3 regions of the Streptomyces sp. NPDC019224 genome follow, and region 2 is predicted to be linked to each of the others. Evidence: riboswitches for the same ligand, from Rfam matches in the RefSeq annotation. Region 2 holds a riboswitch; each other region holds the start of a gene.
What was found. Region 2 has a riboswitch for thiamine pyrophosphate ahead of thiC (phosphomethylpyrimidine synthase ThiC). Riboswitches for the same ligand answer to the same signal wherever they lie in the genome.
Positions count from the first base shown of each region.

Region 1: another riboswitch for thiamine pyrophosphate. It lies ahead of thiO (glycine oxidase ThiO); the one in region 2 lies ahead of thiC (phosphomethylpyrimidine synthase ThiC).
Region 3: another riboswitch for thiamine pyrophosphate. It lies ahead of ABZ564_RS17725 (thiamine ABC transporter substrate-binding protein); the one in region 2 lies ahead of thiC (phosphomethylpyrimidine synthase ThiC).

Region 1 is NZ_JBEYCF010000003.1:86,469-96,961, forward strand. It holds gene pknB (Stk1 family PASTA domain-containing Ser/Thr kinase) at 1-561, opposite strand, end outside; gene ABZ564_RS03060 (thiazole synthase) at 746-1,540, opposite strand; gene thiS (sulfur carrier protein ThiS) at 1,543-1,761, opposite strand; gene thiO (glycine oxidase ThiO) at 1,758-2,933, opposite strand; TPP riboswitch at 2,931-3,042, opposite strand; gene ABZ564_RS03075 (FAD-dependent oxidoreductase) at 3,142-4,377, shown strand; gene ABZ564_RS03080 (Rv2175c family DNA-binding protein) at 4,444-4,809, shown strand; gene thiE (thiamine phosphate synthase) at 4,919-5,572, shown strand; gene metF (methylenetetrahydrofolate reductase [NAD(P)H]) at 5,701-6,618, shown strand; gene ABZ564_RS03095 (hypothetical protein) at 6,669-7,499, shown strand; gene ABZ564_RS03100 (NAD(P)/FAD-dependent oxidoreductase) at 7,516-9,027, opposite strand; gene ABZ564_RS03105 (DUF4126 domain-containing protein) at 9,066-9,683, opposite strand; gene ABZ564_RS03110 (TetR/AcrR family transcriptional regulator) at 10,069-10,493, opposite strand, start outside.
Region 2 is NZ_JBEYCF010000020.1:79,136-89,628, forward strand. It holds gene hisC (histidinol-phosphate transaminase) at 1-769, opposite strand, end outside; gene ABZ564_RS15650 (LacI family DNA-binding transcriptional regulator) at 1,141-2,253, shown strand; gene ABZ564_RS15655 (metallophosphoesterase) at 2,429-3,487, shown strand; gene ABZ564_RS15660 (hypothetical protein) at 3,668-4,480, shown strand; gene thiC (phosphomethylpyrimidine synthase ThiC) at 4,867-6,660, opposite strand; TPP riboswitch at 6,653-6,786, opposite strand; gene ABZ564_RS15670 (YibE/F family protein) at 6,853-8,187, shown strand; gene ABZ564_RS15675 (SsgA family sporulation/cell division regulator) at 8,267-8,704, opposite strand; gene ABZ564_RS15680 (helix-turn-helix domain-containing protein) at 8,806-9,576, opposite strand; gene ABZ564_RS15685 (DUF5326 family protein) at 9,818-10,027, opposite strand; gene ABZ564_RS15690 (cupin domain-containing protein) at 10,163-10,480, opposite strand.
Region 3 is NZ_JBEYCF010000024.1:90,460-100,952, reverse strand. It holds gene ABZ564_RS17740 (LOG family protein) at 1-157, shown strand, start outside; gene ABZ564_RS17735 (ABC transporter ATP-binding protein) at 200-1,225, opposite strand; gene ABZ564_RS17730 (iron ABC transporter permease) at 1,229-2,833, opposite strand; gene ABZ564_RS17725 (thiamine ABC transporter substrate-binding protein) at 2,920-4,017, opposite strand; TPP riboswitch at 4,100-4,216, opposite strand; gene rlmN (23S rRNA (adenine(2503)-C(2))-methyltransferase RlmN) at 4,295-5,401, opposite strand; gene ABZ564_RS17715 (phosphatidate cytidylyltransferase) at 5,506-6,594, opposite strand; gene frr (ribosome recycling factor) at 6,594-7,151, opposite strand; gene pyrH (UMP kinase) at 7,311-8,087, opposite strand; gene tsf (translation elongation factor Ts) at 8,246-9,082, opposite strand; gene rpsB (30S ribosomal protein S2) at 9,204-10,112, opposite strand; partial or broken gene ABZ564_RS17690 (M23 family metallopeptidase) at 10,389-10,493, shown strand, end outside.

The DNA.
Region 1 (10,493 bases), on a different contig from region 2:
CTGCTCGGGGGCCAGGTACGAGACGGTGCCGAGGATCGTCCCGGTGGTGTTCGTCACCGCGTCCACGGCCCGGACCAGGCCGAAGTCGGCGACCTTGACCCGGCCGTCGTCCCCGATCAGCACGTTCTCCGGCTTCATGTCGCGGTGCACGAAGCCCGCCCGGTGCGCCGCGCCGAGGGCGGCGAGCACCGACTCCAGGATGTCCAGCGCGGCCCGCGGCTGGAGCGCGCCGCGCTCGCTCAGCACATCGCGCAGCGTGCAGCCGGCGACGTACTCCATCGCCAGGTAGACGTACTGACCCTGGGCGCCCTGGTCGAAGACCCCGACCACGTTGGGGTGGTCGAGACGCGCCACCGACTTGGCCTCGCGGATGAAGCGCTCGACGAACGAGGCGTCGGTCGCGAGCGCCGGGTGCATCACCTTGAGGGCGAGCACCCGGTCGAGCCGCGTGTCCATGGCCCGGTAGACCGTGGCCATGCCGCCCACGGCGATGCGGGCATCGACGCGGTAGCGGCCGTCGAGCAGCTGCCCGACGAGGGGGTCCTGGAGGGTCGTATCCACCATGCGAGTCTACGAGCCGCCGCGGACAGGCCCGCCGCCGTGGAGCGAACCCGGGGCAGTACTGCAGCCGAGCCGTGACAGGGGCGCGCGGCCCGGGGCCGGAATCCCGGCCTCCAGCGGTCCCAGGACCCCGGAACTGTGGATTCCGGCACGTCGGCCCGGACCGGGGCGGCCCGGGCGGCGTTCAGAACGCCGGGCGCTCCGGATCGAGCACCGCCCGCCCGGCCGTCGGCGACGACGCCTCGGCGAAGTGGCGGCGCGGGATGCGACCGGCCCGGTACGCGAGCCGCCCGCCCTCCACCGCGTGGCGCATCGCGGCGGCCATCAGCTCCGGCTCCTGGGCGCGGGTCACCGCCGAGGCGAGCATCACGGCCGAGCACCCCAGTTCCATGGCGAGCGCGGCGTCCGATGCCGTCCCGGCGCCCGCGTCCAGGATCACCGGCACCCGGGCCCGCTCGGTGATCAGCTGGAAGTTGTGCGGGTTGCGGATGCCCAGGCCGGAGCCGATGGGGGAGCCGAGCGGCATGACCGCCGCGCACCCCACGTCCTCCAGCCTCCGGGCCAGGACCGGGTCGTCGTTGGTGTACGGCAGCACGGTGAAACCGTCGTCCACCAACGTCTCGGCGGCCTCCAGGAGCTCGACGGGGTCGGGCAGCAGGGTGCGCTCGTCGGCCACCACCTCCAGCTTGACCCAGTCCGTGCCCAGCGCCTCGCGGGCGAGGCGGGCGGTGAGCACGGCCTCGCCGGCGGTGTAGCAGCCGGCGGTGTTCGGCAGCACCCGGATGGACAGCTTCCGCAGCACGGAGAGCACCGAGCCCTGCACGGTCGGGTCGAGCCGGCGCATGGCGACGGTGGTCAGCTCGGTGCCGGACGCGGTCAGGGACCGCTCCAGCACCTCCAGGCTGGGCGCCCCGCCGGTGCCCATGATCAGCCGCGAGGTGAAGTCGGTGCCGCCGAGGGTGAAGAGGTCGTCGGACACGGTCAGCCCCCCTGGACCGCGGTCAGGACCTCGACCCGGTCGCCGTCGGCGAGCGCGGCGGCGGGCCACTGGCCGCGCGGCACGACGGTCTCGTTGAGCGCGGCGGCCACCCCCGTCGGCGCGTCGGTCAGCGTCGCGACGAGGGCGTCCAGGGTGGTGCCCGCGGCGACGGCGACCGGTGCGCCGTTCACGGACACGGTGAGCGGGGTGGGCTCGGTCATGCGGGCTGCTCCTGGGGTGCGGGGGCGGGTGGGAACCGACCGGGGGAGAAGGGGCGGGCCGCCTCGGGCAGCTCGCCGTCGGCCAGCAGCGAGGCCATGGCGTCCCCGGTGACGGGGGTGAGCAGCACGCCGTTGCGGTGGTGACCGGTGGCGAGGTGGAGGCCGGGCAGGGCGGTGCGGCCGAGCAGCGGGGCGTTGTCGGGGGAGGCGGGGCGCAGCCCGGCACGGGTCTCGGTCAGCGGCAGTTCGGTGATGCCGGGCACCAGATCGTGGGCGTCGCGCAGCAGCTCGTAGACCCCGCCCGCCGTGACGGTGGTGTCCCAGCCCATCTCCTCGGTGGTGGCGCCCACGACCAGCTCGCCGTTCTCGCGCGGCACGAGGTAGACCTGGCTGCCCCGGACCACCGCCCGCACGGTGCGGGAGAGGAAGGGGGCGTAGGCCTGGGGCACGGTGAGGCGCAGCACCTGGCCCTTGACGGGACGGACCGGCGGCAGGGCGTGGGCGGGCACCCCGGCGAGCCGGCCGCTGAGACTGCCCGCCGCGAGCACGACCTGGTCGGCGGCCACCTCCGTACCGTCGTCGAGCACCGCCCCGGCGGCCCGGTCCGCGACCACCGAGAGGCGGTCGGCGCGGCGGCGGTGGAAGACCACCCCGGCCCGTTCGCACGCGGTCAGCAGCGCGGCGGCCAGCCGGCGCGGGTCGACCTGGTGGTCGCCGTCCACCCGCAGCCCGCCGCGCACGCCCGGGGCGAGCATCGGCTCCAGGCGGCGGCACTCGCGCCCGGTCAGCCACTCCGACTCCAGGCCCGAGCGGCGTTGCAGCTCGTGGAGTTCGCGCAGATGGGCGCGGTCGTCGGCGTCCAGCGCGACGGCCAGGGTGCCGCAGGCGCGGAAGCCGATGTCCCGCCCGCTCGCCTCCTCCAGCTCGGCCGTGAACGACGGATAGCGCCGGGCCGACGCGAGGTTGAGCCCGAGCAGCGTCTCCTCGCCGTAGTGCAGCTCCGTGACGGCGGCCAGCATCCCGGCCGCGACCCGGGCCGCCCCGCCGCCCGGCTCGGGGTCGGCGAGCGCGGTGGACAGGCCGCGCTGCGCGGCCCGCCAGGCGGTCACCAGGCCGATGATGCCGCCCCCGACGACGAGGACGTCGGCCCCCTCGGTGCGATGGGTGCGCATGTGCGTCCAGCCCCTCCCTTCGCCGGCATGACCCGGATCAGGTTCGTACGGTCGGAGGCCGCCAGCCTCCCTCTCAGCCCGGTGCGTCCGGGCTCCCGCGAGTGTCTTACGGTGGCCACCCTAACGACCTCACCCGCGGCGCGGGCAGGGAGGGCGGTGGATGCGCGGCCGCTTCTCTGACGCGCCGTCAGGTACGTAAGGTGGACAGGTGAGCGAGCAGCAGCGGGCAGAGCGGACGGAGCGCCGGGTCGTCGTCGCCGGGGCGGGCATGGCGGGCGTCCAGACGGCGGTCGCCCTGCGGGAACAGGGCTTCACCGGCCCCGTCACCCTGATCGGCGCCGAACCCCACCAGCCCTACGACCGGCCCCCGCTGTCCAAGGCGGTGCTGCTCGGCAAGGCCGAGGAGTCCGCCTTCGACATCGACTTCGAGGCGCTCGGCATCGCCCTGCGCCTGGGCTGCGAGGTCACCGGCGTGCGCGCCGGGGACCACGAACTGGACACCACGGCCGGCCCGGTCCCCTACGACGTCCTGGTCCTCGCCACCGGCGCCGAACCCGTCGCCCTGCCCGGCTCCGACGGCGTGCCCGGCGTCCATCTGCTGCGCACCCTCGACGACGCGGCCCGGCTGCGGCCCGTCCTCGAAGCGGGGCACCCCGTCGTGGTCGTCGGCGCGGGCTGGATCGGCGCCGAATTCGCCACCGCCGCCCGTGCCGCCGGCTGCGAGGTCACCGTCGTGGAGGCCGCGGACCGGCCACTGGCCGGCGCCCTGCCCGCCGAGGTCGCGGCCCCGATGGCCGACTGGTACGAGCAGAGCGGCGCCCGGCTCCTCACCGGCGCCCGGGTGGCCCGCGTCGAGCCCGGCGCGGTGGTCCTCACCGACGGCCGCACCCTCCCGGCCGGCGCGGTCGTCGTCGGCATCGGCGCCCGTCCCGCCACCGGCTGGCTCGCGGGCTCCGGTATCGCGCTCGGCCCCGAGGGATCGGTGACCGCCGACGCGGCGCTGCGCACCTCGCTGCCCGATGTGTACGCCGTCGGCGACTGCGCCTCCTTCCCCTCCGCGCGCTACGGCACCCGTCTGGTCGTCCACCACTGGGACAACGCCCTCCAGGGCCCCCGGACCGCCGCCGCCCACATCGCGGCGGAGGACGCGGCGGACATCCCGCCCTACGACCCCGTGCCCTACTTCTGGTCCGAGCAGTTCGGCCGGTTCGTGCAGTACGCCGGCCACCACGCGGACGCGGACGCCCTGTTGTGGCGCGGCGACCCGGCCGGGCCCGCCTGGTCCGTGTGCTGGCTGCGCGAGGGGGTCCTGGTCGCGGTGCTCGCGGTCGGCCGCCCGCGCGACCTCGCCCAGGGGCGCCGGCTCGTCGAGGCGGGGGCCCGGATCGACGCCGAACGGGCCGCGGACCCCTCCGTACCGCTGAAGTCGACGGTCCTGCCGTAGGCGGTTCGCCCCTGAAGGGCCGCGTCCGGGTTTCAGCTGTCAGTCCGGGATGGCAGGCTTGTCCCCGTGACCGAGATTGACGCAAAGATCGATGCTCTCGTCCCTGCCTGGCTCCACCTGCCCGACATCGCGGAAATGCTCGATGTCGAGGTGACGCGTGTGCGGCAGCTGGTCAAGGAGGGCCAGCTCATCGCCGTACGCCGTGGTGAGAACCGGGCGCTCCAGGTGCCGGCCGCCTTCATCGACGGCAGCCGGGTGGTCAAGGGCCTCGCCGGGACCCTGACGCTCCTGAGGGACGACGGCTTCTCCGACGAGGAGATGCTCGAATGGCTTTTCACCCCCGACCCGACCCTGCCGGGCACCCCCGCGCAGGCGCTGAGTGAGAATCGCGGCACGGAGGTGAAGCGCCGCGCCCAGGCGCTCGCCGTCTGACCGACCGCACCACCGGGGAAGCGGGCCGCGCCGCGTGAGCGAGCGGCCCGCTTCCCCGTGCCGCACCACCGATCCGCCGTCCACCGTCTTCCCCGGGGGGAACCGCACCATGTCCACGCCTCGCGCGCAGCTGTCCGACGCCCGGCTCTACCTGTGCACGGACGCCCGCAGGCGCCAGGGCGACCTGCCCGAGTTCCTCGACGCGGTGCTCGCCGGCGGCGTGGACATCGTCCAGCTGCGCGACAAGGGCATGGAGGCCGCCGAGGAGCTCGACCACCTCGCCGTCCTCGCGGACGCCTGCAAGCGCCACGGCAAGCTCCTCGCCGTCAACGACCGGGCGGACGTGGCCCACGCCATCGGCTCCGACGTGCTGCACCTGGGCCAGGGCGACCTGCCGGTGCCCGCGGCCCGCGCGATCATCGGCCGGGAGCCGCTCATCGGCCGCTCCACGCACGCCGAGTCCGAGGTCGACGCCGCCGCCGCCGAGCCCGGCGTGGACTACTTCTGCACCGGCCCCTGCTGGCCCACCCCCACCAAGCCCGGCCGGCCCGCCCCCGGCCTGGACCTCGTGCGCTACGCCGCCTCGCTCGCCCCCGCACGCCCCTGGTTCGCCATCGGGGGCATCGACGCGGGCAACCTCGATCAGGTGCTGGACGCCGGAGCCCGCCGGATCGTCGTCGTGCGGGCCCTCACCGAGGCGTCCGATCCCGGCACCGCCGCCGCCGAGCTGGCGCGCAGGGTCCGCGAGCGCGCCGGGGTCTGACCGGAGGGGCGGGCGGGGTGCGGCCACCCTGGGACGGATTGTCCGAGGGGTGGACAAGAATCAGATCAATTCCGGCAAATGACTCCTCTTCGGTGGGGAGTCCGCCCCGCCCTGGTTAACCTGCCCGTATGGCCCTTGGCACACCCTCCACCAGGACAGATCACGCGCGCACCGTGCGTGAGATGCTCGCGACCGGCGAGACCTCGTACTCGTTCGAGTTCTGGGCGCCCAAAACCGAGAAGAGCGAGCGCAACCTGTGGAACGCGCTGCGCCGGGTCGAGGCCGTCGCGCCGAGCTTCGTCTCCGTGACGTACGGGGCCGGCGGCTCCACCCGCGCCGGCACGGTGAAGGCCACCCAGGACATCGCCGCCGAGTCCACGCTCACCCCGGTCGCGCACCTCACGGCGGTCGACCACTCCGTCGCCGAACTGCGCAACATGGTCGGCCAGTACGCGGACGCCGGCATCCGGAACATCCTCGCCGTGCGCGGCGACCCGCCGGGCGACCCGATGGGCCCCTGGGTCGAGCACCCGCAGGGCGTGAAGTACGCGGCGGACCTGGTCCGGCTGATCAAGGAGGCCGGCGACTTCTGCGTCGGCGTCGCCGCGTTCCCCGAGCGACACCCGCGCTCCACCGACTGGGACACCGACATCCGGCACTTCGTGGACAAGTGCCGCGCGGGCGCCGACTACGCGATCACGCAGATGTTCTTCGATCCGGAGGCATATCTCCGGATGCGTGACCGGGTGGTCGCCGCCGGTTGCGACACGCCGATCATCCCCGAGGTCATGCCGGTCACCAACGTCCGGCAATTGGAGCGGTTCCCCCAGCTCAGCAACGCGACGCTGCCCGCCGAGCTGAAAGAGCGCATCCTCGCCGCCAAGGACGACCCCGCCGCTGTACGCTCCATTGGCATCGACTTCGCAACGCGGTTCAGCGCGAAGCTGCTCTCCGAGGGTGTGCCCGGACTGCACTTCATCACGCTGAACAACTCGACTGCGACGCTCGAGATCTACGAGAATCTCGGACTGCACAAGCAGTCGTGACCGGCCGTACCCGCCATGATCCGGGGCGGTGGCCGTAGAAGGGGGCGGGCATGGGCTGGACGGTCCTCTACATCGCGTTCGGTGTCGTCGCGCTGTGGCTGCTCGGTGAGGTGCTGCTGCAGTACAAGGCGCGGCTGCGCTGGCGGCTCCTCGCCTTCACCGGCTTCGTCGGGGTGGTCATCGGCGTCCTGATGCCGTCCGTGCCCGTCATCGCCCTCGGCGCGGTCGCCTTCGCCACCGGCCAGACCTACGTCACGCTCTCGTTCCGCAAGGGCTTCTCCACCGGCTGGGCGATAGGGGGCAGGCCCGGCGAGAGCCGCCGCCGCAGGCGCGGCGGGGGCGACCGCAAGCCCACCCTGGAGGTCTCCGGCCTGGAGGTGGAGTACGAGGGCGGCGCCCCGGCCGCCCCGGCCGCGGTCTACGAGACCGAGCCGATGCCCGACGACACCGGCCGGTACGGCGTCTACACCGATCCCGCGCCGCAGCGGCCCGCCCAGGAGCCCCAGGGCGCGCCGGGCTACGACCCGTACCCGGCCCAGCAGTCCCGGAACGAGGACGGCTACGCCGGCGCCGGGCAGTACGACTACGGCACGGACCCGCAGAGCTACGCCGCCTACTCCGACCCGTACATCGGCACCACCGCGAGCGCCCCGCAGTACGGCTCGTACGAGGGCTACGGCACCTACGACGGTTACGGCGACCGGCAGCAGCACAGCGCCCCGTACGGGCAGGCCGACGCCTATGGGGCGGAGACGCCGCCGGGCGGTGTCTGGGTGCCGCAGCAGCGCGAGGGCGAGCAGTACCCGCCGCGGCCCGCCGCCCAGCCGGCCCCGTACCCCAACGGCTACGACACCGGCCACAACGAGCAGTACCGCTACTGACGGCTCACCCCACCGCTCACCGCGAGCCGCGGAAGCCGTCCCCCTCCACCACGGTCCCCGCGACCAGCGCACCGGACATGCCCGCGTGCGCGAGCCCGCCGCCCGGATGCGACCAGCCGCCGGCCAGCAACAGACCCGGCAGCCGGGTCCGGTTGGCGGCGCGCAGGAACGCGCCCCCGGCCCCCGCGAGCGCCGGGGCCGGGACGGCACCGCCCTCGGCGCCGGTGTCCGCCGCGGTCTCGGCGGGCGTCCGCACCCGGGTCCGCAGCACCCGCTCGCGCAGGTCCGGCACCGCCGCGCACGCCACCTCGGTCAGCGTGTCCGCGTACCGCGTCCGCAGCGCCTCGTCCGTCCAGTCCACCGGGCCGTGCGGGGCCACCGTCGCGATCAGCGTCACCGCCTCGTGCTCCGCGCCGGGGCGGGTCGACGGGTCGTCGGGGCGCAGCACGGTCACCGTGGGGTGCGCGGCGGTCCGGCCCCCGAACACCGCCTCGCGCTCGGCCGCCCCGTCGGCCGGGTGCACCACGGTCCGGTGCACGGCGTCCGCGGGCCGGCCGCCGCGCAGCGACAGCATCACCACGAACCGGCCGCTCGCGCCGGTTCCGTCCGCTCGCGGCGCCACGTCCCCCTCGGCCCACAGCTCCCGCCCCGGCACCAGACCGGGCCACGGCCGCGCCCCCAGCACCACGTGCTCCGCCTCCGCGACCGTTCCGTCCGCCAGCTCCACGCCCGCCGCGCGGCCGTCCTTCTCGACGACCCGGACCGTCTCGGCGCCGAAGACGAACTCCACCCGCCGGGTCAGGCACCGCTCGTACACCGCCCGGGCCAGCGCCCGCATGCCGCCCATGACGTACCAGCTGCCGAACGTCTCCTCCATGTACGGCAGCAGGGCCGCACCCGCCGGGGCACGCAGCGGGTCCAGGTCGTACGCCAGGGCGTACCCGTCGAGGAGGGCGGCCAGCCGGGGGTCCGCCAGCTCCCAGGAGCCGATCTCCGCCACCGTCCCCGCCCGCCGCGCCGGGCGCAGCAGCCGCCGGCGCTCCTCGGCCGGATACGGGTCACGGCCCAGCACCTGCCAGTCGGGGCGCAACGGCTCCTCCAGGAGCGGCCGCCGCGAGCGGTCCCAGGCGTCCCTGGCCCGGTCCAGGAAGGCACCCCACTTCGCGCCCGCCCCACCGCCGAGCGCGGCGTCCAGGGCGGCGACGGTGCCGGCGCGCGAGGCGTTCGGCAGCGAGACGGCGGTGCCGTCGGCGAAGACGTGCCGGCTCGCGGGGTCCACCTGGGTCAGCGTGACGCACCGCTCCAGCGGCTCCTTGCCGGTCTTCACGAACAGGTCCCGGTAGACCGCGGGCAGATGGAGCAGCCCGGGCCCCGTGTCGAACGAGAAGCCCTCCTCGGAGTGCTGCCCGAGCGAGCCGCCGTACGTACCGGACCGCTCGTACACCGTCACCCGGTGGCCTGCCACGGCCAGCCGGGCCGCCGCCGCCATCGCGCCCATCCCGGCGCCGATCACCGCAATTCGTGCCATGGATGCGACCTTAACGGCCGCCCCCGGCACCCCGGCCGTCAGGTCGGCGGCGCCGGGAAGGCCGGCCGCGCCCGGCGCTTCTCCTCGCGGCGCTGCGCCCTGCGGCGCCGGAACCGGCGGATGCGGGAGGCCAGGAAGACCACGAGCACCAGGCCGAGGACGAGGAGCGTCCCGGCGAGGCTCGCCGCGATCCAGGGATGGAAGATCGCGAAGGTGATGATCCCCGCGACCCCCAGATCCTCGGCGACGCTCAGCGCGATGTTGCTGAACGGCTCGGGGGAGGTGTTGACCGCCATGCGCGTACCGGCCTTCACCAGATGGCTCACCAGTGCGGTGGAACCCCCGAGGGCACCGGCCGCGACCTCCGGCAGTGAACCGCTCTCCCCGGCCAGCAGCGCCGCCACGACCGCGCCCGCGAGCGGCCGGACGAACGTGTGCACCGCGTCCCAGGCGGTGTCCACGTACGGGATCTTGTCCGCGACCGCCTCGCAGAGGAAGAGCACCGCGACGACCGCGAGCACGTCGGTGCGCTGGAGCGAGGCGGGCACCTCGTCGCTGACACCGGTCGCGCCGAACACGCCGAGCAGGAGGACCACCGCGTACGCGTTGATCCCGCTCGCCCAGCCGCTCGTGAACACCAGAGGGAGTACGGACACGGACGCGATGGTAGCCAGGGGGACCGGCATCGCGGCAGGGCGCGGGCGTGCCGGCTCTGAGTACCCGTACTCAGGATGCGGGATGAGTAGCCGCACGGATGGGCCGCGACCTGCCCGGACGGCAGAGTGGTCGGCACGGAAGGGGCACCGCCCCGCCACCGCCGGCACGGGGCGGCGGTGAAGCGGCGGCGCCTCCTTCCGAACGGGGGTGCGCGGCGGAGGACTTCGGGACCACGGGGGACACGGGGTCACGGGGGAAGGTCCTCCGGCAGCACGGAAGGCGCCGGTCGGGCGGGCTCGGAAATCCGGGCCCGCCCGGCCGGCGCCTTCGTGCGTAGGGCGTCGCGCTTCCGTACAGCGGTGCTTTCCGCGTACGGGGCGCGGCTCAGTGCCCGCTGACGCGGCCGCGCAGCAGCAGCGACAGCGCCGAGTGCACGTCGTCGATCGAGCGCTCCGGCTGGAACGCCTGCCAGTCCAGGGCCGCCACCAGCACCATCCCCACCAGCGCCGCCGCCGTCAGCGGGACGTCGATCTCCTCGCTCAGCTCGCCGTTCACCACCCCTTCCGCGATGACGCCCTCCACCACGGCGACCGCCTCGCGGCGCACCACCAGCAGGGTGGACTGCCAGGCCCGGTTGGTGCGCCACAGCTCGGCCACGTACAGCTGGGTGAAGGCGGGGTAGCGGTCGATGAAGACCAGGCCGGCCCGGATCATGGCGTCCAGCGCCTCGACCCGGCTGCCGCCGCGTGCGCCGGTCTCCTCGGCCGCCGTGCGCAGGGAGGCGGCGAGCAGTCCGACGCCGTGGCGCA
Region 2 (10,493 bases):
GCTGGCTGACACCGAACGGCACCGCCGTCTTGCGCAGCGCCGCCGCCACCGGCTCATGAGCCACCGCGAAGCCGACCCGCAGCCCCGCCAGGCCGTACGCCTTGGAGAACGTCCGCAGCACCGCCACATTGGGGCGGTCCCGGTAGATCTCGATACCGTCGGGGACCTCGACGTCGCGGATGAACTCCTTGTACGCCTCGTCCAGCACCACGAGCACATCGCTCGGCACCCGGTCGAGGAATCGTTCCAGCTCGGCCCTGCGCACGACGGTGCCGGTCGGGTTGTTCGGGTTGCAGACGAAGATCAGCCGCGTCCGGTCGGTGATCGCGTCGGCCATCGCGTCCAGATCGTGCACCTCGCCGTCGGTCAGCGGCACCTTCACCGAGGTCGCGCCGCTCACCTGCGTGATGATCGGGTACGCCTCGAAGGAGCGCCAGGCATAGATGACCTCGTCACCCGGGCCCGAGGTGGCCTGCAGCAGCTGCTGGGCCACGCCGACCGAACCGGTCCCGGTGGCCAGGTGCGATACGGGCACACCGAAGCGGTCGGACAACTCGTTCATCAGACCCGTGCAGGCCATGTCCGGGTAGCGGTTGAAGTGCGCCGCCGAGGCCAGCGCGGTCTCCATCACTCCCGGCAGCGGCGGATACGGGTTCTCGTTGGAGGACAGTTTGAACGCGGCCGGTCCGTCCGCCGATGCCGGTTTGCCCGGCACATAGGCGGGAACACCGTCCAGCTCGGCACGCAGCTTGGGGCTTGTCTCGCTCACCGCAGGTCCTCCTCGACCATCCGTACACATCAATACTGCTCACCTTATGAGGATTGGGCGCAGCTGCGAACGGGTGGACAGCGGATTCGTCCGGTGGACCCCGGAATGAGGGGGAGCGCGTCCGACCATGGCGCGCGCCGGTGGCTCACTCCGTGGCGCGCGTCCCTCGAAGAGGTGAGTTGAGACCTCTTCGAGACCTCTCTCCGTCAGCAGGCCCATCCAGTCGGATGCATGACACATGACGATAGATTCCACCAAACTCCTTGTTTCGCAAGGCGTTTGACGCTCGATGACCTTGCAGAAACGTGCCTGTCAACGCGTGAATATGCGACCGGGCCAACTGGCCGCCCGCGCCCTACTATCGGCTCGCCATGACAGCAGCAGGGAAGCACCAGGTGAGCCGGACGGAGACCCCCCGGCGCGGCGGCAGGCAGGGACGTGCCGGTATCCGGGACGTGGCCGCCGCCGCCGGCGTCTCCATCACGACCGTCTCCGACGCGCTCAACGGCAAGGGCAGGCTCCCGGACGCCACCCGCCGCCATGTCCGCGAGGTCGCAGAGCGCCTGGGCTACCGCCCTTCGGCGGCGGCCCGCACGCTCCGTACCGGCAAGTCCGGCCTCATCGGCCTGACCGTGACGACGTACGGGGATGAACCTTTCACCTTCACCGAGTTCGCGTACTTCGCGGAGATGGCGAGGGCGGCCACCTCCGCGGCACTCGCCCGCGGCTACGCCCTGGTCATCCTCCCGGCCACCTCGCGCCACGACGTGTGGTCGAACGTGGCGCTCGACGGCACCGTCGTCATCGACCCCTCCGACCAGGACCCGGTCGTCACCGAGCTGGTCCGCCAAGGGCTCCCCGTGGTCTCCGACGGCCGTCCCGCCGGGTCGCTGCCGGTCACCGCCTGGGTGGACAACGACCACCGGGCCGCCGTGCTCGACCTCCTCGACCATCTCGCCGCTGCCGGGGCGCGCCGCATCGGCCTGCTCACCGGCACCACCACCGACACGTACACCCGGCTCTCCACCACCGCCTACCTGCACTGGTGCGAGCGCGTGGGCCAGGACCCGGTCTACGAGTCCTATCCGGCGCACGACCCGTGCGCGGGCGCGGTGGCCGCCGACCGGCTGCTGGCCCGCCCGGACCGCCCGGACGCCGTCTACGGCCTCTTCGACCCCAACGGCACGGACCTGCTGGCGGCTGCCCGCCGCTACGGACTGCGCGTCCCCGAGGACCTGCTGCTGGTCTGCTGCAGCGAATCCACGGTCTACGCGACGACCGAGCCGCCCATCACGACGCTCTCGCTGAAGCCGCGGAGAATCGGCACGGCGGTCGTCCAGCTGCTCATCGACGCGATCGAGGGGGTCGACCAGGACGGTCCGGTGGAGCGGGTCATACCGACGGAGCTCATCGTCCGGACGTCATCGCAACGCCGTCCTCCCCGCACCACGGTCAGTGCGCCTCGTTCCCCGGCAGGGGATTGATCAGCCCAATTGGGACCAATCGGCCGACGAACCTGGCATGCGGAAGGATTCACCACCCCTGGTGCGTCCCAGAGCACGATCCGCATTCCTATGATGGGCGCACGACACCGCGGACCAACCCGACCAGCAGGGCCCGTCAGGTGTACGGCGGCGCGACGGTGGTGTGGAGGGGTCGATGACACAGGGGGCCGGTCAGGAACCCGTGGTGCGGACGGCGACGTTGCGCGACTTCCGCGTACCGCCCTATGCGCAGTCACCTGCGCCGCCCGCCTCGCCGCACCCGGGAAACGCCTTCCCGGAGGGCGACGTGCCCGAGGGATACACGCCGACGGCGCGCGATCTCCCCGTCATCAGTGCCGCCGAACCAGCCCAGGTGCAGCCCGTGTCCGAACCGCGCCCCGCCGCCCATCCCGGCCTCGGCCCGCTGTATGTGGTCGGTGACGTCCACGGCTACCTGGACGAGCTGCTCGCCGCGCTCGGCGAGCAGGGCCTGATCGACTCCGAAGGCCGCTGGGCCGCCGGCAACGCGCGCCTCTGGTTCCTCGGCGACTTCACCGACCGGGGTCCCGACGGCATCGGCGTCATCGACCTCGTCATGCGGCTCTCCGCCGAGGCCGCGGCCGCCGGCGGCTACTGCAAGGCCCTGATGGGCAACCACGAGCTGCTGCTCATCGGCGCCAAGCGATTCGGCGACACCCCGGTGAACTCCGGCGCGGGCACCGCGACCTTCCAGGCCGCCTGGCTGCTCAACGGCGGCCAGAAGGCGGACATGGAGCGCCTCCAGGACGTCCACCTCCAGTGGATGTCCCGGCTCGACGCGGTCGTCGAGGAGGACGGGCACCTCCTGATGCACTCGGACACGACGGCGTACCTCGACTACGGCTCCACCATCGAGGACGTCAACGACACGGTGCACGCCATTCTCACGCGCAACGACGCCGACGAGTGCTGGGACCTGTTCCGCAAGCTCACCAAGCGGTTCGCCTTCCGGGACGACTCGGGCGCCGAGGCCGTCCAGGAGCTGATGGCGGCCTACGGCGGCCGGCGCGTCGTCCACGGTCACAGTCCCATTCCGTACCTGACCGGCGAGGTCGGCTCCGAGGACGGCGAGGACGGCGCCGGTCCCCAGGTCGACGGACCCCATGTGTACGCGGACGGGCTCGCCATCGCCATGGACGGCGGAGTGACCATGGCCGGAAAGCTACTGGTCGTCCAACTGCCGCTGCATGACTGACGTTCGGCGGGGAAGACGCACCCTGAGCTGACCACGCCGAGCACGGGCCTATTTCCGGAAACCCTCTGTCACCCCGTGCTGTGCGCGCTCTACCATCGGCGTATCAGTAGCAGGCTCTCCTCCGTTTCCGCCCAACTGCCCGGCCAGAGCGGGCACACAGGCCCGACGGAGCATCGGGGGATGCACATGAACAGCGCTCCGCACCTGCTGACCGAGGACCGGCCCGAGTACGAACGGCTCCTCGACGACGCACTGCGTCACGCTCATGAACGACCGGAACTGGCCGCCGTCGGCGAACGCCTCAACGCCGCCCAGCTGCGCACCATGGCGCTGGCCGCCGTCGCCCTGATCACCGCCACGGCAGCCTCCGAGTACGAGCAGTACGTGAAGGCCCGTGACGAACTGCGCGCCTCCGACCGCGACGCGGTCCCGGGCACCGCCCCGGACGGCCTCCGCCAGTCGGGTGCCGGCATAGGAGCGGTCGTCACCGTTCTGGCGCCGATGCTGGCGGGCACGGCGGCGGCCATCTTCCTGCTGGCCGGCTACCTCCTGAAGATGCTGGAGCCACCCCCGGCGTTCGCCAGGACCATGGTCGGCGCGGGCTGGTTCTTCGCCGCCGTCACCGCCGCCGCCATCTTCGTCGCCGCGGTCGGCCTGCTCATCACCGCCCTGCGCAACGGCTCGACATCCCTGACGGCCCACGAAGCCGACGAGGAACTGCCCGACGACGTGGCCCGGGCCAAGGAAGCGTGGCGGCAGGCCCTGCTGGAGCGGGGCATCGTGCCCTTCCTGCACGACGCGCTCACCGAGCCCGGCACCGGCCCCACGATCCCCGCCCCGCATCGCCCGGCGGGCCGCTTGCCGAAGATCGGCTACAGCAGGCCCGACTTCGCGGGCCCGGACGCGGGCCCGGCGGCCGCACCCCGCCCCACGTACACCAGCCCGGACTTCACGAGCCCCGACTTCGGCGGCCCCGAACACGAACTGGACTGACCGCGGCGGGAGCCGGCACCGGCCGGGCGCAGGCGCCCCCGAGCCTCGGCCCCCGCCGTCACAGGCTCCGTCCGACCTTCCTCACCGCCCGCTCGACCGGCGCACGGCCGTACACCCGCGCCGGGGCAGGACGGGACGGGGCGGAGAAGCGACGGCACGACCGGGGGCGGTGGGCGACACGGTCGGCACTCAGCAGGTACCTGATCACAGGCACGGGGCGGAAGGGGACGTAGCCGATCGCTCCGGCCCATGTCCGGGAGAGCAGGGAAGTTGATCACTTCGCACTCGGTCTCGCCCCGTCCGTCACGCCCTCCGCGCAGCCCGCACCCGACCGTACGGCCCCGGCAGCCGGTGCCGGGGCCGTACGCCGGCCGTCCCGCGCCAGGTCAGTCGGCCACCGGCAGGTAGACCCGGTTCCCGCCCGCCGCGAACTCACGCGACTTGCGGAGCATTCCCTCGGCGGCCTCCTCGGCCGTCGCCGCCGCGCCGTCCTGAGCGCCGAACTGCTCGGTGATGCTGTGGCTGATCTTCATCGAGCAGAACTTCGGACCGCACATCGAGCAGAAGTGCGCCGTCTTGGCAGGTTCGGCCGGCAGGGTCTCGTCGTGGAACTCCCGCGCCGTGTCCGGGTCGAGCGCCAGGTTGAACTGGTCCTCCCAGCGGAATTCGAACCGGGCGTCCGACAGCGCGTCGTCCCACTCCTGCGCTCCCGGATGCCCCTTGGCCAGGTCGGCGGCGTGGGCCGCGATCTTGTACGTGATGACCCCGGTCTTCACGTCGTCCCTGTTCGGCAGCCCGAGGTGTTCCTTGGGCGTCACGTAACAGAGCATCGCCGTCCCCCACCAGGCGATCATCGCGGCGCCGATGCCGGAGGTGATGTGGTCGTACGCCGGCGCGATGTCGGTGGTCAGCGGGCCGAGCGTGTAGAACGGCGCCTCCTCGCAGATCTCCTGCTGGAGGTCGATGTTCTCCTTGATCTTGTGCATGGGGACATGGCCCGGGCCCTCGATCATGGTCTGCACGCCGAACCTCTTGGCGACCGTGTTCAGCTCGCCGAGCGTGCGCAGTTCGGCGAACTGGGCCTCGTCGTTGGCGTCCGCGATCGACCCGGGACGCAGTCCGTCGCCGAGCGAGTACGTCACGTCGTACGCGGCGAGGATCTCGCAGAGCTCCTCGAAGTGCTCGTACAGGAAGGACTCCTTGTGGTGCGCCAGGCACCAGGCCGCCATGATCGAGCCGCCGCGGGAGACGATGCCGGTCTTGCGGCGGGCGGTGAGCGGCACGTACGGGAGGCGTACGCCGGCGTGCACCGTCATGTAGTCGACGCCCTGCTCGGCCTGCTCGATGACGGTGTCCTTGTAGATCTCCCAGGTCAGCTCCTCGGCCCGGCCGTCGACCTTTTCGAGGGCCTGGTAGAGGGGAACGGTGCCGACCGGTACGGGTGAATTGCGAAGAACCCACTCCCGGGTGGTGTGGATGTTGCGGCCGGTGGAAAGGTCCATGACCGTGTCGGCGCCCCACCTGGTCGCCCACGTCATCTTGTCCACCTCCTCCTCGATGGAGGACGTCACCGCGGAGTTGCCGATGTTGGCATTCACCTTCACCAGGAACCGCTTTCCGATGATCATCGGTTCGCTCTCCGGATGGTTGACGTTGGCGGGCAGCACCGCGCGGCCTGCGGCGATCTCCTCGCGCACCACCTCCACCGCCACGTTCTCCCGGACCGCGACGTACTCCATCTCCGGGGTGGTCTCGCCCCTGCGGGCGTACGCCAGCTGGGTGACGGGCCGGCCGTCCCGGCTGCGCCGCGGCCGGGACGGCCGGCCGGGGAAAACGGCGTCCAGGTTGCGCAGTCCACCCCGCGGCGAGGTGTGCTTGAGCCCGTCGTCCTCGGGGCGGGCGGGGCGGCCCGCGTACTCCTCGGTGTCGTTGCGGGCGATGATCCAGTCAGCCCGAAGGGGCGCGAGCCCGCGGCGGACGTCGGTCGCGGTGGCGGGGTCGGTGTACGGCCCCGACGTGTCGTACAGCGTCACGTCCTTGCCGTTGGTGAGGTGCACCTGGCGAACCGGCACCCGGATGTCCGGGCGAGGCCCCTGGACGTATCCCTTGTGCCAGCCGATGGACTTCCCGGCCTCGTCGCCCTGGCTGGAGGCAGGCGTGCGTGTGTCCGATGTGGTCATGAGACCTACTCCCTACGCCGGCATTACCCGGTAACAGGTTCGGCGGTCGGCGCAGCGTCTCCCGTACGGACGTACGGCGGTCAGCGCCCTCTCAGCCCGGTGCTCCGAGCTCCCGCGTGTGCAAAGGTGCCCCCACGCTAACCCCCGGACGGGCGAGCAGAAAGAGGGCCCCTCCCTTCTTGCGATGATCGGCTGGTGACGCCCCCTCATCGCGACTCAGAACCGCAGGGCCATCAGCATGCCCACACGCACAGCCATGGCCCGGCCGTGCCCGTCTCCGCCCATCTGCGCAAGGTGATCGCCGCCGTGCTGATCCCCTTCGCGGCCGCCGTCCTCGTCGGTCTCGTCGCGCTCTGGCCGGATGGCACGCCGGCGCACGAACGGACCGGTGTCGGTTTCGACCGGCAGACCCAGCAGGGAAAGGTGGTGAGCGTCGTCGAGGTGGACTGCAAGGACGTGAACGCCGCCCAGCTCCCCGTCGACGGCGAGACCTCCCCGCCCGGCGGGGCGCGGAAGGGCGGCGGAGGGCTCTGCGAGAAGGCCACCGTCGAGGTCACCAGCGGTCCCGACGAGGGACGCCGGTTCGTCGAGGTGGTCCAGCCGGACGCACCCCGTCAACTGCGTGAGGGTCAGGGGGTGGTGGTCGCTTACGCGCCCGACGCACCCCATGACCTCCAGTACTCCGTGACGGATGTGAACCGGAAGTTCCCCCTGACGCTGCTGGCCGGGATCTTCGCCCTCGCGGTGGTGCTCGTGGGCAGGATGCGCGGAGTCATGGCCCTGGTGGCGCTGGCGCTGTCGTTCGCGGTGCTGACCCTGTTCATCCTCCCAGCCATCCTGCAGGGCTCGAACCCGTTGCTGGTGGCGATCGTCGGGGCGGGCGCGATCATGCTGATCGCGCTCTACATCTGCCACGGGCCGACCGCCCGCACCTCCGTCGCCGTCATCGGCACCCTGATCTCCCTGCTCCTGATCGGGCTGCTCGGCTCACTCTTCATCGGCTGGGCGAGCCTGAGCGGGAACACCGATGACAACACCGGCCTCATCCACGGCCTGTATCCGCACATCGACATGAGCGGCCTGCTGCTGGCCGGCGTCATCATCGGCTCCCTCGGGGTGCTCGACGACGTCACCGTCACCCAGACCTCGGCGGTATGGGAACTGCGCCAGGCGAATCCCACCATGACTGCGAAGCAGCTCTACCGGGCAGGGATCAGAATCGGACGCGATCACATCGCCTCGGTGGTCAACACCCTGGTACTGGCCTATGCGGGCGCCGCGCTGCCCCTCCTGCTGCTGTTCACGGTCGCGCAGAGCAGCGTGGGCACGGTCGCCAACAGCGAGCTGGTGGCGGAGGAGATCGTGCGCACCCTCGTCGGCTCGATCGGACTGGTCGCCTCCGTGCCGGTGACGACCGCGCTCGCGGCACTGGTCGTCTCCGCGGACCGCACGGGGCCCGGCGCGGAAGCCGAGGCTTCGGCACCCGTGCGGAGCGGCAGGGGTCGACGACGGCGGGCGAAATCCTGACCGGAACACGGAGCGTGATTCACCCGATCGGCAGGTGTCTTGTTCGAGTGTCATGGAGGGCCCGAGAACACGGGCCTCTTCAGCCGGCGTTCTGCTCTTCGGCCAGAATGCGCCCCAGCTCCTCCTCCAGGTTGCCGTCGAAATCACCCAGCGTGCACTCCTGCCCGAGCGGCACCAGCTTGTCCGTGCGGTCGAGGAAGGCGACAAGAGGTGCCGTGCCCGCCCGGAAGAGCGCGCGATCGGCGCCCACCTGCAACCGGATGTGGACATCGGACAAGCCCTCGGGCTCGGTCGGCGCGATGTGTACATCGCCGTCGCCACTGGGGCTGTTGAGGCCGTCGAGCAGCAGCTCACGACCGAAGGCCCAGGTGACGGGGGCGTCGCCGGGCAGATGGAAGGTCATCCGGATCGCGTACGGATCGCACACTTCGTACCGGAGCTCCACCGGGATACGGAATGAGAGCTCCTCGGAGACGAGGAAGCTCATCATGACCTCAGCTTGAACCGACTCGCGCATCGTTCAACCCCGCAGTAGATGAATCTGGCCAGGAATGATCCCCCATGGCCCTATTGACGCCATCGTGGTGCACGCGATAGCAGATCACAAGGAGTGATTTTTCAGATACTGATAGAGAACACGAACGAACGCAAGAGGCTTGCCACTTCACCGCGTAGCCGTTCGACTGCGGGGAGCAACCGTTCTTCCTCGGCGAGGGGGACGGAAATGGCCATCGCGGCGGCGGGGAATCCGGCCGCGATCGGGATGGCCGCACAGACCGTCCCGAGGGCGTACTCCTGTCGTTCGATGACCGGTTCCGTACGCTCCAGCGACCGCAGTCGCGCGAGGAACGCCGAACGGTCGCGCACGGAGTACCGGGTCAGCGGGCGCACCGGGTGCCGGTCCAGATGGTCCTCGCGGGCCTTCTCGTCGAGCCGACTCAGCAGACACTGGCCGATCGCGTGTGCGTGCCCGGTCTCGCGGAAGGTGGCCCACTCGTCCACCGCCGGCTGCTCGGGGGTGTCGGCCACGGCGAGGAGTTCGATCTCGCCCTCGCGGTAGATCGCGCAGTACACCGGGGCTCCGACGATGTCCCGCCAGCGGCCCAGCGACTGGGTCATGGTGCTGCGGCGATTGCACAGGGCGCCGTCGCCCATCAGCCGTTCGGCGGCGGCGCCGAAGAAGAAGACGCCGTTCTCCCGGCGCAGATACCCCTCATGGGTCAGGGTCCGCAGCAGGTGGTAGGCGGTGGGAAGGGGAAGCCCCGCCTCCCTCGCGAGTTGTTTGGCCGGGGCCCCGTCACGATGGGTGCCCACAGCCTCCAGCAGCCTCAGCGCCCGCTGCACCGACCCGATGAGCGTCGGAACAGCCGTACTCGATGCCGTGGTCAACGGTCACCCCCAGGCGTGGTGACGGGCGGTCAGCCCGCCCGTGGGGGCCTCCCCCACAGGTCTGCCGCAGACCTGGGGGTCCGGGGACCGGATCCCGTACAAACCACTGGTCGGGGTGGTGACTTACGGCGCTTTTCCCAGGCGGCGGCAGCGGACTGTCACTGTATCGGCAGCCTTGTGACCGGGTGCAGATTCGCCTTTCCCTTAGCTCAGCTGGGCTAATCCCCCGTCGGGCGTGCGGTCACCAGCCGCTACGGGAGGACGACGACATGAACTTGCGTACGACGAAAACGAGCCCACCGACCAGGATCACGAAGATCAGGATCTTGAAGAGCAGACCGACCACGAAAGCGACCAGGCTGGCGATCAGACCACCGAACACGACGATCGCGAGCACGGGTACCGCGATCCACTTCACCCACCAGGGCATCCCAGCGAATATCTCCCGCACGGCCATCGTCCTACCTCGTCTCTGTGAGTTCCTGACTTCGATGCTAGAGGCGAAGGGGGGCCGGCGGGCCCCGGGAAGCCCTTGTCCTCCCCTGATCAATCCCCTAGGGAACCCGGAGAGACTCCGACCGCGGGCTCATCCCTCGGGCGGCGAGAAGACCACCATCACCCGCAGGTCCTCGGTGATGTGGTGGAACTTGTGGGCCGTGCCGGCGGGTACATACACGACACTTCCCCTTCCCACCTGCGTGGTTTCCATGCCGACGGTGATCGACGCACGACCGCTGACCACGAGATAGACCTCGTCCTGGCCGTGCGGCTGCTGCGGGTCGAGCTCTCCGGCGTTCAGGGCGTACAGGCCGACCGACATGTTCCGCTCGCGAAGGAACTGCAGGTACGCACCGTCGTTGGCGACCCGTTCCGCCTCGAGTTCGTCCAGCCTGAATGCCTTCATGGCCCGTCCGCCC
Region 3 (10,493 bases), on a different contig from region 2:
GATGGTGCTGGTGGGCCGCGACCACTGGACGCGGGAGCTTCCCGCCTGGCAGTTGCTGCAAACGCTGGCCGTCGGGCGGAGGATGGAGTCCCGCATCGCACTGGTCGACACGGCCGAGGAAGCACCCGGCGCCCTTGCCCGCCTCCGGGGAGCGTAAACGCGGCGGCCCCTCGGAGGGGAGCGTCAACGCGGCTCCCCCTCAGAACCGGGCGGGCAGCACCACGCTCTCCGAGGCGTCGAAGGTGACGCCGACCCGCGCCCCCTCCTCCGGCGTCCCGCGCAGCGGGCATTCGGCCTCCAGCACCGGACCACGCTCCGGACGCAGGGTCACGGCGACATGGCTGCCCCGGAAGGTCCGCGCCCCCACGACACAGCGCAGCCCCTTCTCCGGCCCGCCGATCCGCACCCCGGCCGGCCGCACCAGCAGATCGCACGCCCCCTGCGGTGACCCGGCCGGCACCGGCACCTCGCCCCAGTCCGTGGCCGCCGCCTCCCCCTCGACGGTGGCCTCGACCACGTTGTCGAAGCCCAGGAACCGCGCCACGAAGGCGGAGGCGGGGTGCTGCCACACCTCCAGCGGGGTGCCCACCTGGGCGACGCGCCCCTCGCGCATCACGACGACCCGGTCGGCCAGCGCGAACGCCTCGCCCTGGTCGTGGGTGACGGCGAGCACGGTGGTGCCGAGCCGGCCGAAGAGGGCGCGCAGTTCGACGACGAGCCGTTCGCGCAGACTGCGGTCCAGTTGCCCCAGGGGCTCGTCCAGCATCAGGAGCCTGGGGCTGGGGGCGAGGGCCCGGGCGAGGGCGACGCGCTGCTGCTCGCCGCCGGAGAGCGCGGCGACGGCGCGGCGTTCGGCGCCGGGAAGACCCACGAGGTCGAGGAGTTCGGCGACCCGGCGGTCCTGTTCGCCCCGCCCGGCGCCGTGCATCCGCAGGCCGAAGGCGACGTTGGCGCCGACGTCCCGGTGCGGGAAGAGCTGGTGGTCCTGGAACATCAGGCCGAGGCCGCGCCGGTGCACCGGGATGCCGTCCTGGTCGGTGCCGTCGAGCAGGACCCGGCCGCCGTCCGGCTCCTGGAGCCCGGCGACCAGGCGCAGCAGGGTGGACTTGCCGCTGCCGCTCGGCCCGAGCACGCAGACGATCTCGTGGTCGGCGACCTCCAGGTCCACTCCGTCGAGCGCGGTCCGGTCACCGAAGCGGACGGTGGCCGATTCGAGCGTGAGCATCTTCTAGAACTCCCCGGAGCGGTCGGTGCGGATGCGTTCGAGCAGCAGCAGCGACACCGCGCACACGAGCATCAGGATGGTGCTGAGGGCCATGGCCTGGCCGTAGTTGAGGTCCCCGGACCGGCCGAGCAGCCGGGCGACGGCCACCGGCAGCGTCGGGTTGTCGGGCCGCGCGATGAACACGGTCGCCCCGAACTCCCCGAGTGACACGGCGAACGCGAACCCTGCGGCGACCAGCAGCGCCCGCCGTACCAGCGGGAGGTCCACCTCGCGCCAGGCCCGCAGCGGCGAGGCTCCGAGCACCGCCGCCGCCTCGCGCAGCCGGGCGTCCACCGCGCGCAGGACCGGCAGCATGATCCGTACGACGAAGGGCACCCCGACCAGCGCCTGGGCGAGCGGCACCAGGATCCAGGAGGTACGGAGGTCCAGCGGCGGCTTGTCCAGGGTGATCAGGAAGCCGAAGCCGACGGTGACCGCGGAGACGCCGAGCGGAAGCATCAGCAGTGCGTCGAAGCCCCGGACGAGCCGGCCGGCCCGCCGGGTGAGCGCGGCGGCGGCCAGTCCCCCGACAACCAGGGCGATCAGGGTCGCGACGAGGGCGTAGCGCAGCGAGTTCCCGATGGCCTCGATGGGTGCGACGAGGAACGTACCGCTGTTGGCGTCCGCCGAGGTGAGCGCGCGGTAGTAGGCGAGGCCGGAGCCGCCGAGCGAGCGTTCGACGAGCACGGCGAGCGGCAGCAGGATCAGCAGGAGCACGCTCAGCAGTACCCCGGCGAGCAGCGTCCACTGCCCGGCGCCGCGCGGCCTGCGCGCCGTCATCGCCGGGTCGACCAGCTTCAGCGCGCGCTCCCTGCGGCGTACGGTCCAGGCGTGCACGGCGAGGATCGCGCCGACGGCGGCGAACTGCACGAGCGTCAGCACGGCGGCCGTGGGCAGGGCGAGCAGTTGCGCGGTCTGCCGGTAGATCTCCACCTCCAGCGTGGAGAAGCCGGGCCCGCCGAGGATCTGCACGACGCCGAAGGAGGTGAAGGTGAAGAGGAAGACCATCAGCGCGGCGGCGGCCACGGCCGGGGCGAGGGCGGGCAGGGTGACGCGCCGCCAGGCGGTGAACCGGCTCGCGCCCAGCACCCGGGCGGCCTCCTCCTGGCGCGGGTCGAGCTGCGCCCAGAGCCCCCCGACGGTGCGGACGACGACCGCGTAGTTGAAGAACACGTGGGCCAGCAGGATCGCCCACACGGTGGTGTCCAGCCGTACGCCCCACAGCTCGTCGAGCAGCCCGCCGCGCCCGAGCAGCGCGAGGAAGGCGGTGCCCACGACGACGGTCGGCAGCACGAACGGCACCGTGACCACGGCCCGCAGCACCTGCTTGCCGGGGAAGTCGAACCGGGCGAAGACGTACGCGCCGGGCAGCGCGATCAACAGGGTGAGCGCGGTCGAGGCGAGCGCCTGCCACAGCGTGAACCACAGCACGTCGCGGATCTCCGGCCGGGCCAGCACCTCGCCGAACCGGCCGAACTGCCAGACGCCGTCCGCCTTGAGCCCCCGGCCCACGATCGCGGCGACGGGGTAGGCGAAGAACACGGCGAAGAACGCGACGGGTACGGCCATCAGACCGAGCCGCACCGCGCTCCCGCGCCGGGACCGGGCGCGTGCGGACTTCCCGCGCGCGCCCGGTCCGCGTACGGGAGTCTTCGCTACTTCACTACGAGCGAGGACCATGACTGGACCCACTGCTCACGGTTCTTGGCGATGGTGTCCGGGGCGACGGTCGCCGGCTTGTCGGCCGTGGCACCGAACTTCGTGAAGAGCTCGGGCACCTTCGCGTCCTTCGCGACCGGACTGACGAACATGGTCAGCGGCATGTCCTCCTGGAACTCCTTCCCGATCAGGAAGTCCAGCAGGGCCTTGCCGCCGGCCTCGTTCTTCGCCCCGTCCAGGAGACCGGCGAACTCGATCTGGCGGAAGCACGTCCCGGTGGCGACGCCGGTGGGCGCGGTCTTGGGCCGCGGGTCGGCGTACAGCACCTCGACCGGCGGGCTGGAGGCGTAGCTGACGACGAGCGGCCGGTCGGCCTTGGCCTTCTTGCCGCCGGCGGAGCCGGAGAACTCCTCGTTGTACGCCTGCTCCCAGCCGTCGACGACCTTGACGCCGTTGTCCTTCAGCTTCTTCCAGTAGTCCTGGTAGCCGTCCTCGCCGAAGGTGGCGACGGTACCGAGGAGGAAACCGAGACCGGGCGAGGAGGTCGCCGCGTTCTCGGTGACGAGCAGGTCCTTGTAGGCGGGCTTCGCCAGGTCGGCGAAGGTCTGCGGCGGCGCGAGCTTCTTGTCGGCGAAGTACTTCTTGTCGTAGTTGACGCAGATGTCGCCGGTGTCGACCGGGGTGACCCGGTGCTTGTCCGCGTCCAGCTGGACATCGGCCGCGACCCGGTCGAGCCCCTTGGCCTCGTACGGCGTGAACAGGCCGTTGTCGAGGGCCCGCGAGAGCAGGGTGTTGTCGACGCCGAAGAACACGTCGCCGCGCGGGGAGCCCTTGGTCAGGATCTCCTGGTTCAGGGCGGCGCCCGCGTCACCGCTCTTGAGGACCTTGACGGTGTAGCCGGTCTGCCGGGTGAACTCCTTCAGCACGTCCTTGGAGGCGTTGAAGGAGTCGTGGCTGACGAGCGTGACGGTCTTGGAGCCGGCGTCCTTCGTGGAGCCGGACGCCGAGTCGTCGGAACTTCCGCAGCCGGCCAGCGCGGTGACGCCCAGCGCGGCGGCGACGGCCGCCACCGCGGCCTTCTGGGTGGTGCTCATGTGTGATTCCTCCTGGAGTGACCAGGAAGAGACGCGGCCCTGCCCGCACCGGCGGGAACCGGAAGCGGGCAGGGCGCAACAGCTTGAGTATGGTCCGAACTTCCTACCCGGAATGACCCGGGCGAGGTTCAGAGGGTCTGCGGCCAACCTGTCCTTGGTGCCGCACTCTCAGCGCTGTGGCGCTCCCCTGTCGGAATATGCAGTTGATTTCGGCCCCAGGCTACACGGCCGTTTTCGGCCGAGTCCCCGGGCACCCGGGGCCCCGGATCGCCCGCCCTCAGCGTTCGGAGGCCGCCAGCTGCCCGCAGGCGCCGTCGATCTCCTGGCCCCGGGTGTCACGGACGGTGACGGGCACGCCGTGGCTCGCGATGGCCTCGACGAACGCCCGCTCGTCCTCAGGGCGCGACGCGGTCCACTTGGAGCCGGGGGTCGGGTTCAGCGGGATCAGGTTGACGTGGACGCGCTTGCCCTTGAGGAGCCGGCCCAGCAGGTCGCCGCGCCAGGCCTGGTCGTTGATGTCGCGGATCAGGGCGTACTCGATGGAGATGCGGCGGCCGGACTTCTCCGCGTACTCCCACGCCGCGTCCAGCACCTCGCGCACCTTCCACCGGGTGTTGACCGGCACGAGGGTGTCGCGCAGTTCGTCGTCCGGGGCGTGCAGCGAGACCGCGAGACGGCACTTGAAGCCCTCGTCGGCGAACCGCAGCATCGCGGGCACCAGACCGACGGTGGAGACCGTGATCCCGCGCTGCGAGAGGCCGAGGCCGTCGGGCTCGGGGTCGGTCAGCCGGCGGATCGCGCCGACGACGCGGTTGTAGTTGGCCAGCGGCTCGCCCATGCCCATGAACACGATGTTGGAGAGCCGGGCGGGGCCGCCGGGGACCTCGCCGTCACGCAGCGCCCGCATGCCGTCCACGATCTGGTGGACGATCTCCGCGGTGGAGAGGTTGCGGTCGAGACCGGCCTGTCCGGTGGCGCAGAACGGGCAGTTCATCCCGCAGCCGGCCTGCGAGGAGATGCACATCGTGACCCGCTCCGGGTAGCGCATCAGGACGGACTCGACCAGCGTCCCGTCGTGCAGCTTCCACAGGGTCTTGCGGGTGGTGTCGTCGTCGCAGCTGATGTGCCGGACGACGGACATCAGGTCGGGGAACATCGCCTCGGCGAGCTTGTCCCGCGATCCGGCCGGGATGTTGGTCCACTCGGCCGGATCGTGCGCGTACCGCGCGAAGTAGTGCTGTGAGAGCTGCTGGGCGCGGAACGGCTTCTCGCCGATCGCGGCGACGGCCTCCCTGCGCTCGGCGGGCGTGAGGTCGGCGAGGTGCCGCGGCGGCTTCTTGGCTCCGCGGGGCGCGACGAAAGTGAGTTCTCCGGGCTTAGGCATGGTTCTTCCAGTGTCGCAGACGGAACGGCGAAGGCCCGCCGCCCTGTGGGCGACGGACCTTCGCTGGTGAAATCGCAGGTCGGGGCGGGGGTGCCCGGGGCCGTTCAGCCGGAGCCGACGAAGAGGACCAGCAGCAGCCAGACCACCGGAGCGGTCGGCAGCAGCGAGTCCAGCCGGTCCATGATCCCGCCGTGACCGGGCAGCAGCGTCCCCATGTCCTTGATGCCGAGGTCGCGCTTGATCATGGACTCGCCCAGGTCACCGAGAGTGGCGCTGGCCGCCACCGCGAGGCCCAGCAGCAGCCCCTGCCACCAGGAACCGTCGTCGATCAGGAACTGCATGCACAGCGCACCCGCCACCATGGCGAAGCCGACCGCCCCGAACAGGCCCTCGCGGGTCTTGCCGGGGCTGATGCGCGGCGCGAGCTTGTGCTTGCCGAACCGCCAGCCCACGGCGTACGCCCCGGTGTCGCTGACCACGGTCAGCAGCAGGAAGGTCAGTACCCGCTGCGGCCCGTCGTCGGCCGTCAGGAGCAGGGCGACGAAGGTGGCCAGGAAGGGCACGTAGAACGCGGCGAAGATGCCCGCCGTGACGTCCCTGAGGTAGTCCTCGGGCGGCTGGGCCATCCGCCACACGAGCACCGTCAGGGCGGTCAGGGCCATGGCGGCCCAGGCGCCCTCGGCCCCGCGCGCGTACCCGGCGACGACCATGGCGGCGCCGCCGACCGCGAGTGGTACGAGGGGCGCCTTGATGCCCTTGCGCTCCTCCAGGCGGGAGGTGAGCTCCCACAGCCCCACGACGACGGCGAGCACGATGACGCCGACGAAGACTTCCTTGACGAAGAAGAGCGAGACGACGACCAGGGCGCCGAGCCCCAGGCCGACCCCTATGGCGGCTCCCAGGTCCCGGCCCGCGCGCTTCTTCTGCGGGGGCGGCGGCGGCGCGGTGGGCATGGGCTCCTGCGGCTTCTCGTCGCGGAACAGGGGGCCGCCGCTCAGGCGTCCGGCCCCCTGTTCCCGGTGATCACGGTCTTCAGCGTCTCTACCTGCGTCGGGAACGTCCGGCACGATGGGCATGGGCCGAGTCTGCTGGGCGTCATACACATCGTAGGCAGGACCCGCCGCAGCGGTCCGCATCTCCGGCGCCACCCCGTGGCCGGCGCCCTGCGGAGCGCCCCAGGAAGAGTCGTTCATCAGACTTCGAGCAGCTCGGCTTCCTTGTGCTTCAGCAGCTCGTCCACCTGCGCGACGTACTTCGCGGTGGTGTCGTCGAGCTCCTTCTCGGCACGGCGCACCTCGTCCTCGCCGGACTCCTTGTCCTTGACCAGCTTGTCGAGCGCTTCCTTGGCCTTGCGGCGGACGGCCCGGATCGAGATCTTGGAGTCCTCGGCCTTGGTCTTCGCGACCTTGATGTAGTCGCGGCGGCGCTCCTCGGTCAGCTCGGGGAAGTTGACCCGGATGATGTTGCCGTCGTTGCTCGGGTTGACGCCGAGGTCCGAGTCGCGGATGGCCTGCTCGATGTTGCGCAGCGCGGTCTTGTCGAACGGCGTCACGACGGCCATACGGGGCTCGGGCACCGAGAACGAGGCCAGCTGGTTGATCGGGGTCGGCGCGCCGTAGTAGTCGGCGACGATCTTGTTGAACATCGCCGGGTGCGCACGGCCGGTACGGATCGCGGCGAAGTCCTCTTTCGCGACGACGACGGCCTTCTCCATCTTCTCCTCGGCCTCGAGGAGGGTTTCTTCGATCACCACGTGCTCCTGCGTGTCTTGAACGGGCCCGGCGGGCCCGGCGGGTCCTGCGTCGCGTCCTCACCTGCACGGTGTCCGACCGGCAGGCCGTTGTCCATCTTCCGGGGGCGGTCCCGCGCCCCGGGCTCCACCGGGCCTCACCGGTGGAAGCACCCGTTGTCAGGCGCGGGTGTCCTGGTCGCTCACGAGCGTGCCGATCTTCTCACCCTTGACGGCGCGGGCGATATTGCCGGCGGCGGTGAGCTCGAAGACGAGGATCGGCAGCTCGTTGTCACGGCAGAGGGTGATGGCGGTGGCGTCGGCGACCTTGAGGTCGCGGGCGAGCACCTCGCTGTACTCCAGCGCGTCGAACTTCACCGCGGCGGGGTTGGTCTTCGGGTCGGAGTCGTAGACCCCGTCCACGCCGTTCTTCCCCATGAGCAGCGCCTCGGCGTCGATCTCCAGGGCGCGCTGGGCGGCGGTGGTGTCGGTGGAGAAGTACGGCATGCCCATGCCGGCGCCGAAGATGACGACCCGGCCCTTCTCCAGGTGCCGTACGGCGCGCAGCGGGATGTACGGCTCCGCGACCTGGCCCATGGTGATGGCGGTCTGGACGCGGGAGTCGATGCCCTCCTTCTCCAGGAAGTCCTGGAGTGCGAGGCAGTTCATCACGGTGCCGAGCATGCCCATGTAGTCGGAGCGGGCCCGGTCCATGCCGCGCTGCTGGAGTTCGGCGCCGCGGAAGAAGTTGCCGCCGCCGATGACGATCGCGATCTCCGCCCCGTCCCGGACGACCGCCGCGATCTCGCGGGCGATGGCGTGCACGACGTCGGGGTCGACACCGAGACCCCCGCCGCCGGCGAACGCCTCTCCGGACAGCTTCAGCATGAAGCGTCCGGGCACCTTGCCGTCCTCGCGCTTGTGGTCTTCTTTGGCGGCGTCCGCGCCCTTGTTCATGGGGATTCTCCTCGTGCACATACGAAGAAGGCCATTGCCGGTGGGTCTGGTGTCCCTACAGCGGCAATGGCCTCCTCGTCAGATCTGCGGTCGTACGGCGGTGTGCGGCCGTCGACTGCACCAGACCCTATCGGGTCCGCCGTTTTTCGCGGACGGACTCAGATGCCGACCTTGATACGCGTGAAGCGCTTCAGGGTGACACCGGCCTCGTCCAGAACCTTCTGGACCGACTTCTTGTTGTCCAGCGCGTACGGCTGGCCGAGGAGGGTGGCCTCCTTGAAGAAGCCGTTGACGCGACCCTCGACGATCTTCGGGAGGGCGGCCTCGGGCTTGCCCTCGGCGCGGGTGGTCTCCTCGGCGACGCGGCGCTCGGCCTCGACGACCTCGGCCGGGACGTCCTCGCGGGAGAGGTACTTCGGCGCGAAGGCGGCGATGTGCTGGGCGATGCCCTTGGCCAGGTCGGCGTCGGCCTTGTCCAGCTCGACCATGACACCGATCTGCGGCGGCAGGTCGGGCATGGTGCGGTGCATGTAGACGGAGACGTAAGCACCCTGGAACTGCGCGAAGCGGTCCAGGACGATCTTCTCGCCGAGGTTGGCGTTGGCCTCGTCCACGTACGCCTGGACGGTCTTGCCGGCCTCGATCTCGGAGGCGAGCAGCGCCTCCAGGTCGGCCGGGGAGGTCGCGGCGACGTGCGCGGCCAGGGCATTGGCGACGGCCTGGAACTTGTCACCCTTGGCGACGAAGTCGGTCTCGCACTTCAGCTCGACCAGAACGCCGGACGTCTTGTCCTCGGAAAGGAGGGAGACGACCGCGCCGTTCTCGGCGGAACGGCCCTCGCGCTTGGCGACGCCCTTCTGGCCCTTGATACGCAGCGCCTCGACGGCTCCGTCGACGTTGCCGTCGGCCTCGTCGAGCGCCTTCTTGCAGTCCATCATGCCGGCGCCGGTGAGCTCGCGGAGCTTCTTGACGTCAGCGGCGGTGTAGTTCGCCATGAGTCTGTGTTCTCTCTCGAAGTCTGAAAGATCTACGGGTGGACGGCGGGGGCGGTGCCGGGGCGTGTTTCACCACACGCCCCGGGGGTACCGTCCCCGCCGTCTTCAGCCGTGACGGGTGTCAGGCCTGCTCGGCGTCCGCGGCCGGGGCCTCGGCCTCGGCCTGCTCGGCGGCGATGGCGGCCGGCTCCGCGTCGGCGGCGGCGTCCTTCTCGGTCTCGACGGAGGACTGGACCTCGGCGTCGGCCTTCTTGTCACCCTCGAGCAGGTCACGCTCCCACTCGGCGAGGGGCTCGCCGGCGGCCTTCTCGCCCGGCTTCGAGTCGCCGGTCGCGGCGCCGGAGCGGGCGATGAGGCCCTCGGCGACGGCGTCGGCGATCACGCGGGTGAGCAGGGTGACGGAGCGGATCGCGTCGTCGTTGCCCGGAATCTTGTAGTCGACCTCGTCGGGGTCGCAGTTGGTGTCGAGGATCGCGACGACCGGGATGTGGAGCTTGCGCGCCTCACCGACGGCGATGTGCTCCTTCTTGGTGTCGACGACCCAGACGGCGCTCGGCACCTTCTGCATCTCGCGGATACCACCGAGGGTCTTCTCCAGCTTGGCCTTCTCGCGGGAGAGGACCAGGAGCTCCTTCTTGGTGAGGCCGGAGGCGGCCACGTCCTCGAAGTCGATGAGCTCCAGCTCCTTCAGACGCTGAAGGCGCTTGTAGACGGTGGAGAAGTTGGTGAGCATGCCACCCAGCCAGCGCTGGTTGACGTACGGCATGCCGACGCGCGTCGCCTGCTCGGCGATGGCCTCCTGGGCCTGCTTCTTCGTACCCACGAACATGATGGAGCCGCCGTGCGCGACGGTCTCCTTGACGAACTCGTAGGCGCGGTCGATGTACGACAGCGACTGGAGCAGGTCGATGATGTAGATGCCGTTGCGCTCGGTGAAGATGAAGCGCTTCATCTTCGGGTTCCAGCGACGGGTCTGGTGACCGAAGTGGACGCCGCTCTCCAGCAGCTCCCGCATCGTGACGACGGCCATGGCCGTACTCCTTGAGGTACTCGGTTACCGCGGCAGCGGGTTTGCTGCCACGCCTGACGTCCCGGCGCGCCGTTCCACGAGGGACCGAGGGGCGCGGCCACCTCCGCTGAGCGGGTGGTGGCGGGGCGTGCGAAGTCGACCCGGTGACCCGGATCGCCAGTAGAAGTGTACGGGACCGTCCGGGTCCCGGGTGACGGCGCTGTCCACAACCGGCGGGTAGTCCACAGATCCGGGCCGTGATCCCCGCGGACACCGCCGGCGGGGGACGGTGGCGCCATGCGAATCACATCCGACCGGGCGGCCGCCCGGACACGGGCGCGGTGGTGGCTGCGCCGGGCTGTCGTGCTGGCCGTGCTGGCCGCCTGGGGCAGCCGGCCGCTC